Regions from separate parts of the Alistipes sp. cv1 genome, predicted to be linked through region 2. Evidence: riboswitches for the same ligand, from Rfam matches in the RefSeq annotation. Region 2 holds a riboswitch; each other region holds the start of a gene.

What was found. Region 2 has a riboswitch for cobalamin ahead of C1A08_RS08670 (cysteine-rich CWC family protein). Riboswitches for the same ligand answer to the same signal wherever they lie in the genome.
Region 1: it holds a riboswitch for cobalamin, as region 2 does, so the genes downstream of both, C1A08_RS11855 (ribonucleoside triphosphate reductase) here and C1A08_RS08670 (cysteine-rich CWC family protein) in region 2, are expected to answer to the same signal.
Region 3: it holds a riboswitch for cobalamin, as region 2 does, so the genes downstream of both, C1A08_RS06515 (TonB-dependent receptor) here and C1A08_RS08670 (cysteine-rich CWC family protein) in region 2, are expected to answer to the same signal.

Annotation. Positions count from the first base shown of each region.
Region 1 covers NZ_OEPW01000008.1:30,664-33,901, forward strand. Annotated here, with positions in the region: gene C1A08_RS11855 (ribonucleoside triphosphate reductase) at 1-1,885, opposite strand, end outside; cobalamin riboswitch at 2,001-2,207, opposite strand; gene def (peptide deformylase) at 2,385-2,942, opposite strand; gene C1A08_RS11865 (diaminopimelate dehydrogenase) at 2,970-3,238, opposite strand, start outside.
Region 2 covers NZ_OEPW01000005.1:4,663-7,900, forward strand. Annotated here, with positions in the region: gene C1A08_RS08665 (O-antigen ligase family protein) at 1-1,018, shown strand, start outside; cobalamin riboswitch at 1,600-1,807, shown strand; gene C1A08_RS08670 (cysteine-rich CWC family protein) at 1,908-2,141, shown strand; gene accC (acetyl-CoA carboxylase biotin carboxylase subunit) at 2,138-3,238, shown strand, end outside.
Region 3 covers NZ_OEPW01000003.1:140,837-144,074, reverse strand. Annotated here, with positions in the region: gene C1A08_RS06520 (acyltransferase family protein) at 1-1,057, opposite strand, end outside; cobalamin riboswitch at 1,253-1,466, shown strand; gene C1A08_RS06515 (TonB-dependent receptor) at 1,613-3,238, shown strand, end outside.

The DNA of each region.
Region 1 (3,238 bases), on a different contig from region 2:
CCATGTCTCGGGCGGCTGCGGGCGATACGGCGCTTTCGCCGGTGAAGACGTGGAACACCGTTCCCCCGGTGTACAACGCTTGTAGCGGATCCTGCATTTCGAGCGCTTCGTACAGGTCGTCGGTAAAGTTTACCGGCAGGTGGGTCGAATTGGTGTAGTAAGGCTTGGCGCCTTTCAGCAGTCGGTCGGCTTGGTTCGCCGTGATGATATCCGGATAACGCTTGGTATCGAGCATCGCGAACCGGTAGGCGGTGCTTTCGGCCGGAGTGGCTTCGAGGTTGTAGATATTGCCGGTTTCCTCCTGGAATACGGCCAGCACGTCCCGCATGAAGCGCATCGTTTTTTGGGCGAATGCCGCGCCCTCTTCGGTGGCGATTCCGACGCCGAGGAAGTTCAGACAGCATTCGTTCATCCCGTTGATGCCGATCGTCGAGAAGTGGTTTTTCCAATAGCAGCCGAAACGGTCGTGGATGTGGCGCAGGTAGAATTTCGAATAGGGATAGAGTCCCTTTTCGGTGTAGCGCTCGATGACCTTGCGTTTGGTTTCGAGGCTTTCGCGGGCCAGCTCCATCAGGTGGCGCAGCCGTTCGAAAAACGACTTCTCGGACCCCGATTCGTAACCGAGTCGCGGCAGGTTGATCGTCACGACGCCGACCGACCCGGTCAGCGGGTTCGACGCGAACAGTCCGCCGCCGCGCTTGATTAGTTCCCGTTTGTCGAGCCGCAGCCGGCAGCACATGCTGCGCACGTCGTCGGGTTTCATGTCCGAGTTGACGAAGTTCGAGAAGTAGGGGATGCCGTACTTGGCGGTCATCTGCCAGATGCCGTCGTAATCGGGATTTTCCCAATCGAAATCGGGCGTGATGTTGTAGGTCGGGATCGGGAACGAGAACAGGCTGCCCGCCGCGTCCCCTTCGTACATCACCTCGGCGAAGGCCTTGTTGAGCAGCGTCATTTCGGGCTGAAAATCGCCGTAGGTCTCCTCTTTTACTTCGCCGCCGCAAACCACCGGCTCGTTTTTCAGGAAGTCGGGGACGGTCAGATCCATCGTGATGTTCGTGAACGGGGTCTGGAAACCGACCCGCGTCGGAACGTTCAGGTTGAACAGGAATTCCTGCAAGCACTGTTTGACCTGCGCGTAGTCGAGCCCGTCGTAGCGGACGTAGGGCGCGAGGAAGGTGTCGAAATTCGAGAAAGCCTGCGCGCCGGCCGCTTCGCCCTGCATCGTGTAGAAGAAGTTGACGATCTGTCCGAGCGCTGTCCGCAGGTGCCGGGCCGGCGCGCTCTGCGCTTTGCCTTCGACTCCTTTGAACCCGGTCGTCAATAGGTCTTTCAGATCCCAGCCGACGCAGTAGACGCTCAGGAAGCCCAAGTCGTGGATGTGCATAGCTCCGCTTTTGTGCGCGTCGGCGACCTCTTCGGAATAGAGCCGGCCGAGCCAGTACTGCGAAGTAATCATCGTCGAAATGTGCTGGTTGAGGCCTTGCAGCGAGTAGGCCGAATTGGCGCTTTCCTTGACCCGCCAGTCGTCCTGCGACAGGTAGTCGTCCATCACGTCGAGGTTCGAAAACAGCTCTTTCGATTCGCGGAGCTGTTCGTGCTGCCGACGGTAGAGCATGTAGTTTTTCAGCAGCGCGAAATCGCCGCGACGGTACAGCGCCTGTTCGACGGCGTCCTGCACCTGTTCGACGTGCGGCGTCTGTTCGGCGCTGTTTTTTTCGAGCGAGGCCACCACTTCGCTGCACAGCCGGCGGGCTTCTTTGCGGTTCGGCACACCGGAGGCCCGCATGGCCTTGAAGATCGCCTGTTCGATTTTCTCCGGACTGAACGGGGCGATCTCGCCCGTCCGTTTTACGATTTGCCGTAAATGAGTCTGTCCATTCATCTTGTTTGAATTTTAAACAGTTAAACAATAAGATAAAATGGTAACTCCGGGAGGATAAAAGATATCGGGCCGCGTACGGAGGGCCCCGACATTCGATCGCTCTTCACCCGAAAGCTACAATGCAATTCATCCGGCAGGTCTTCTGACTTGTTCCGGGTCGCGCGCCTTCCCATCGGGTAAACCGACAGTGGCATTCGGGTTTGCGCGGCCTTTGGCAGGAACTTACAGCTACGGGGATAGTTCCCGACTTTCACGGGATTCCCTTTTGATCTCCTGCCGGGCGAGACGCCCGGCATCGAGAACCGAATGTTTTCACAAACATAGCGAATCGTTTCGACGGAAAACATTTTCGGCGGAATACTTATCAACAACTTATAAACCTATTCGATTAAACGGTTGGCTGTCATCGCCGAAAGCGACGAGGAAAGACGGTATGCAAAAAGGCCGCTCGCCCGAAACGGCGAACGGCCCTGAAAGAGATCCCGGAAACGGGCGGAAACTATTTTTTCACCAGTTTGCAGGGATAGTGCGCTTTGTATTTCCCTTTGGTCATCGCGGCCAGTTTGCTTTTCAGCAGAGTTCGGCGCAGCGGCGACACGTGGTCGATGAACAGTTTGCCGTCCAGGTGGTCGTACTCGTGCTGGATGACCCGCGCCGCGAAACCTTCGAACTCCTCGTCGTGCTCAACGAAATTTTCGTCCGCGTAGCGGATCCTGATCCGCGACGGCCTTTCGACCCGTTCGTTGATTCCCGGCAGGCTCAAACATCCTTCGTCGAACGGAACGGCGTCGCCGGAGCGTTCGTAGATGTGCGCGTTGATAAAGGCTTTTTTAAAACCGGCCAGGCTCGGATCCTTGTCGGCGTTCACCGAAGCGTCGACCACGAAGATCCGGATGTTGCGGCCCACCTGCGGGGCGGCCAGTCCGACTCCGTCGGCTTCGTACATGGTTTCCCACAGGTTTTCGAGAAATTTGTCCAGTTCCGGATAATCTTTGGCGATGTCTTCGGATTCTTTGCGCAAAACCGCCGAACCGTAAATATAAATCGGAAGTAACATATCGTTCGTTTGCTGTTTTTAATCCTGTTATACCAGATGCCGGATCAGTTCCGTCCGGTCTCCGGGAAGCAGGTCGATCATCGGGATTTCGATCAGCGTGTAGCATCCCGGTTTCTGCAACATAGAAGCCCGCGCCGAGGAGACCAGTATCTGGGCCGTAAGCGCCGGATTGTTGATCTTCATATTGAATTCGAACAGTTGGTTCTGCGTTTTGCCCGAAACGCCCTTGCGCGTCAGGTTGACGCCATGTCCCATGTCCAGCAGCGCGTCCACGCTCTGCACCCGCATCACGTGCG
Region 2 (3,238 bases):
GGCAGCAACGGCCGTTTCCGTCGCGGCCGGATTGTATTTCATAAAAAAAGAGTCGGCCGACGGACGGCTGCTCATCGGCCGATGCACCTGGGAGATGATCCGCGAAAAACCGCTGACCGGACACGGATACCGGTGTTTCGAAGCCGGGTACATGCTCCGGCAGGCGCGTTATTTCGAACGGAATCCCGAAAGCGGATTCGCTCCGCTGGCCGACAACGTAAAACACCCGTTCAACGAGTTTCTGCTGTTGACCGCAGAATTCGGAGCCGTCGCCCTGCTGCTGACGGCGCTGTGGATCGCAAGCCTGATCCGGGCTTATCGGAAAAACCCGAACGACGAATCGCACACGCTCGCGACGGCACTGTCGGCCGCGGCGGCGCTTTGCTGTTTTTCATACCCGCTCTCGTATCCGTTCACCGGGTCGATCGTCGCACTCGCGGCAGGCGGCCTGACGGCCCAGTCGCGCCGAAGTTGCGAACGGTTCCGCGCGCGGCGGGCTTCCGGAATCCTCGCCGCGCTGTCGTCCGCCGCGCTGCTGGGATTTGCAGCGAAAGAAATGTATTACGAAAACCGATGGCACCGCGTGCAGAAAACCGCATCGTCCGATCGCCCGCCGCTGCCGGAATACGAGCGACTGTACCCGTTTTTGGATAAAAACGCTTATTTCCTCTACAATTACGCAGCGGAATTGAATGATGCGGGCGAAGCGGACAAAAGCCTCGAAGCGGCGACGGCCTGCGAAAAAATGCTGAACGACTACGACGTGCAGATGTTGAAAGCCGATGCCCACAAAAAGCGGCGCGATTTCCGCCGGGCGGAAGCCTGTTACCTGCTGGCGTCGCGAATGTGCCCCGGACGATTCATGCCGCTGTACGAACTGGTGAACGTATACGACAGCACGAACCGGCCGGACAGGGCGCAGGCTCTGGCGGCGGAGATCGCAGACAAACCCGTGAAAATACCGTCGGGACTCGTCTCCGCAATAAAAATAAAAATGCGGGAACGAGTCGGCGACTAATGCTAATTGCTGTTTCCTTCTTGTAGCCCCGCGCGCGCAGTCTCGAATGGCTCCGGAGTAGGCCGGAATGACAACAACATCAGAATCGGAGATACCGACGAGCTGTTCTACAGGAAAGACAAGAATGGATGGATTTCGCTGGGCAGGCAAAAGGCCCGGGATATCAAACTGACTTTCCACGACATACCGAACAAGGCCCTCTTTCTCTTACTGTATCTCAGCCCGGACAAGGAAATCGAATATTTACGGTCGACCGGGACGAGAAACAGATCTGGTAGTAATTCCGGAAAACGACCGCCCGGCAAACCGGATACGATCCGCAGGGAAAAAGCATTTTACGTTTCACGCGCGGATTCGTGCCGGCCGGAATCGATGAAAAATGCCGAAAGGCTCTCTCTCAGGAAATGTAAGTTATAATCAGGACGGCTCTCTCGCCCAAACCGGAAAATCGTTCTTTCATCGTCTTTACCCAGCGACATCCGTAGTTGACTGCAACACACAAACAACTAAATACAAAATATTTACAAAATAAAAAGAACGAAATTACAACGAAACAGTTGGAAGTAATGAAATAAATGTTTTAACTTTGACGGCGAATCGGTTCGCCTTTTTGCACTCAGAGAAAGGCGATAAAAGGGAACCGGGTGCGAATCCCGGACAGTCCCGCTGCTGTGAAACTCCGAACAACGTCCTGAAACGATCTGAATGGCCACTGGCGGCAAACGATAACGTCGGGAAGGCATCAGGACGGGAGTCAGTCAGAAGACCTGCCGGTTCAGGTGATGTTTTACCGTCCCGAGGGTTGGATGTTAAAACGTGGAAAGTTTAATCATTTTTTTTAATCCGGATCGTTCTGCTGAATGCAGACCGTTTGCGGTGTGTGATAACGATGGAAAAAGTTTGTCCTCGTTGCGGAACACGTTTTGCATGTTCCCTCGATGCTGTTATGGATTGCCTCTGCGCGGGCGTGGCTCTGGATGACGCCCAGCGTCGGTTCATAGCGGATAATTACGACGATTGCCTATGCAACGACTGCCTTCGCATACTCAGGGAGACCTTCTACTCGACAGGGATCAATCCCCGGTATGCTCCTATTGTAAAACCTAAATCATATAGCGAATGATCGAAAAAATCGTTATAGCCAACCGAGGAGAAATCGCCGTCAGAATCATCCGTTCCTGTCGCGAAATGGGAATCCGTTCGGTAGCTCTTTTCTCCGAAGCCGACCGCATGTCGAAACACGTCATGCTGGCCGACGAAGCGTATCCCATCGGCCCGGCTCCGTCGAAAGAAAGTTACCTCGACGTCGATAAAATCATCGAAACAGCTCTGAAATGCGGTGCGGACGCCGTCCATCCGGGATACGGTTTCCTATCGGAAAACGCCGGATTCGCACGAAAATGCGAAGTGGCGGGAATCACGTTCATCGGCCCGCGTGCGGAGACGATCGAACGGATGGGCGACAAGATCTCGGCCCGCCGGTCGATGACGGAAGCCGGCGTGCCCGTGGTGCCCGGCATCCAGCGCCAACTCGAATCGGCCACTGAAGCGGAACGGATCTGCCGAGAAATCGGCTTGCCGGTCATTCTGAAAGCGGCTTCCGGCGGCGGCGGCAAGGGTATGCGCCTGATCCGGTCGGAAAGCGAAATCGGCGAGGCGTACGCCGCCGCTAAATCGGAAGCTCTGTCGTCGTTCGGGGACGAAACAGTCTACATCGAAAAATACATCGAGGAACCGCACCACATCGAATTCCAGATACTGGGGGACGCGCACGGGAATATCGTCCATCTGTACGACCGGGAGTGTTCGGTACAGCGCCGCCACCAGAAAATCGTGGAAGAGAGTCCGTCGCCGTTCCTGACCGACGAACTGCGACAGGAAATGGGAAAGACCGCGGCGGCGGCGGCCCGGGCAGTCGGTTACGTCGGGGCGGGAACGATCGAATTTCTCGTGGACAAAAACCGCAACTTCTATTTCCTCGAAATGAACACCCGACTCCAGGTCGAACATCCCGTAACTGAAGAAGTGCTGGGCCTCGACCTGGTCAAAGAACAAATCTACATCGCCTCGGGCCGCCCGCTGCACCTGCGACAAACGGACATCGTCCAGCGGGGGCACTCCATCGAGTGCAGGATTTGCGCCGAGGATGCGGACAACGGCTTCATGCCTTCGCCGGGACTCGTCAAACAGGTTACCGAACCCAACGGGCTCGGAATCCGC
Region 3 (3,238 bases), on a different contig from region 2:
TCTTTGCAAAGTGGAGCGACCGATTGTTCTCCCAGGGAAACCGCTTGAAAAACGGGAGATATCGATTAATAATCCAAACAAGCACGGTAATGACAGCAGTTGCAATAACCGCAATTAAGAAATCGATCACGTAATAATGAGGAATGTTTATTTTATTCAGTATTTTTGACAGAATCAAAATCACGCCTCCATTTAGAAAATAATACAATATTGAGTTCCGACCGATATATTCAAGAACAGGTTGATTGCGGATAAATTCCGACAATTTTAAGATAAACACAATCCCGCTCCCTGACAAAACCAACGATTTAAAACTATCGATCATAATTCCATCGTATTCTGAAACGGGCGTGTATCGAAAAATTGCAAACAAGGCTATATAAAGCGAAGTAAAGGCCAACAGGCTGTATTTACCCGACAAAGTTTTCTGAATCACGTTGTAGTGCAGGCTCCAAATATATCCCAAACAAACAAATATCAGATTGACGAAAGCTTCTTTATAATACCAGAAAGAAGGTGCAGGATCCACACGTTTCAGATAAGTGCCCAAAATTAAGAGACTGAGCCCGCAAATCAACAGGATGTATTCATTTCGAAAGAGTTTGTAAAAAATGTAGAAAAGAATTTCGCAGACAATAAGGGCTGCAACAAACCAAGACGCTGTTCCTCCCAGAACATCATATAACATGCTTTTTATTGTCACGTCATTTCCGTGGGCAAATGCTTTCGGTAGCCAAATAAGGGTTGTAAATATCAAATAAGGCCAAACCAGAGTGGCAAATATTCGTTTTAATTTCCGAAGAAAAGAGAGCGGCGCAGTCTCTTTGACGATATATCTTCCTGTTATAAAGAAAAAAGTTGTTAGAAAAAACGGTGCAAAAAATGGTTGGATATGTATGCTCGTAGGAAAATAACATTCCGAGTGATAGAGCATCACGAGAAACATACAAATGCCTCTTGCTATATCAATGCTGTTATTTCTCTGGGGAACGGGCGATACGACAACCGTAGAGGAAACGGTATTCTTTATCAAATTGAAACTAAACATATTTTGCATAGGTTACATTGTAAAAGGTCTGTACACCACGTTTCGAACCCGGTCACTCTCTTTCCTGTAGGTCCGGTCCAAAGGTAACACTTTCCGGGATATATTTTCCATCGCGGACGTATTTTTCTGAAAGACAACCCAGGCAGTATGCCCACCGGAACGCACATTATTTTCATTATTAGGCCGCATCGTCCCGAAAAAAAACTATCTTTGCCGTGCAAAGGTTTCCGCATCGCGCTTTCGACCGCGATCAGGGAATTAAAAGGGAATGCCGTGCGAATCGGCAACAGTCCCCGCTGCTGTAAGTTTCAGTTCCGAAAGGAATAAAATGTTTCGACACTCTTGGCCACTGACATCGAGTCGGGAAGGCGCCGAAACGGAAACGAGTCAGAAGACCTACCTTTGCTTTACGGATTTTACAGTCTGCGGTGAACAGACGAAAATCGACGGAATTTCCGGCTGACCTATTTGCGCACGATGCCGCCCGCTGTAAAACCGAATTGGATTTTTTAACGATCAACGAGCGGCATGGAACGTATTCCTCCCATTTATCTCTTCCTGTTTATGTGTTGCCTGACACCGGCGGCGCTTTATTCGCAGAACGGCTCCGACAGCCTGACACGCAAAGCGTATCCGGACAGCCTACGCCATTACAGCATCGACGAGGTGACCGTATACGGACAGAACCAACCGTCCCGGATTATCCCCGCCCAGGAACTCTCCGGCAAAGAACTGCAGCGACTCAACGCCCTGTCGGTCGCCGATGCGGTACGCTATTTTTCCGGGGTGCAGATCAAGGATTACGGCGGAATCGGAGGACTCAAAACCATCAATATCCGTAGCATGGGCACCCAGCACGTCGGCGTTTTCTTCGACGGCATCCAACTCGGCAACGCACAGAACGGGCAGATCGACCTGGGACGCTTTTCGCTGGACAACATGGAATCCATTTCGCTGTACAACGGGCAGAAAAGCGCGGTATTCCAGCCGGCTAAAGATTTCGCATCGGCCGGTTCGATTTACATGCAGACGCGAACGCCCCGTTTCGACCGAGACGGAAAAAACAACCATTTCGGCGTGTCGATGAAAACCGGCTCTTTCGGCACGGCCAACCCGTCGATCCTGTGGGAACACCGGTTCAACGACCGGCTCAGCAGTTCGTTCAACGTCGAATACCTGTACACCACGGGCCGCTACAAGTTCAGCTACACGAAAAAAAACGGATACGACACGACTGAAGTGCGCCGCAACGGCGACGTGCGCGCCCTACGGGCCGAAGGCGGCCTTTTCGGCCTGGTACGCAACGGCGAATGGAAAGCGAAAGTCTACTTTTACAACTCGGAACGGGGCTACCCGGGCGCTTCGGTGCGACAGGAACCCGGACGGTTCCGGCACGAAGACCGGCAGTGGGACGACAACTTTTTCGTACAGGGTTCTTTCCGGAAAACCTTCAGTCCGTTTTACAGTCTGTTGCTGAACGGCAAGTACGCCTACGATTACCTGCACTACCTGTCCGATCCGCGCCTCGACGAGAGCACGATGTATGTCAACAACCACTACTACCAGCAGGAGACGTATTTCTCGGCAGCCAACGAATTTACGTTTTTCAAATGGTGGAAAGCCAACCTCGCCGCCGATTTCCAATGGAACACGCTGGACGCCGACTTGGTCGATTTCGTCTATCCGCAGCGCTATTCGGTACTGACGGCCGCGGCGACCTCGTTCGAATTTTCCCGGGTCAAAGTGCAGGCAAGCCTGCTGCACACTTATGTCCACGACCGGACGAAAGCCGTCGGGGGAAGCGCCGGCGACAAAAGCGAATTCACGCCCACCTTCGTAGTCTGGTACAAACCGTGGAGTCGGCCGGAGCTGAGTTTCCGCGCATTCTACAAACGGATTTTCCGGATGCCTACGCTGAACGACCTGTACTACACGTTCATCGGCAACAAATACCTGAACCCGGAATACACCACCCAATACAACCTCGGCGTCACCTATGCGAAAAATTTCGACGGCGTCCTGCGGCGGATCGACTTCCAGGCGGACGCCTACTACAACGAAGTGGACGACAAGATCGTCGCCATGCCCACCAGCAACCAGTTCCAGTGGACGATGATCAACCTCGGTCGCGTGGAAATACGAGGGATCGAAACGACCGTGCAGACCGACTGGCTGTTCGGTCCGGTAACC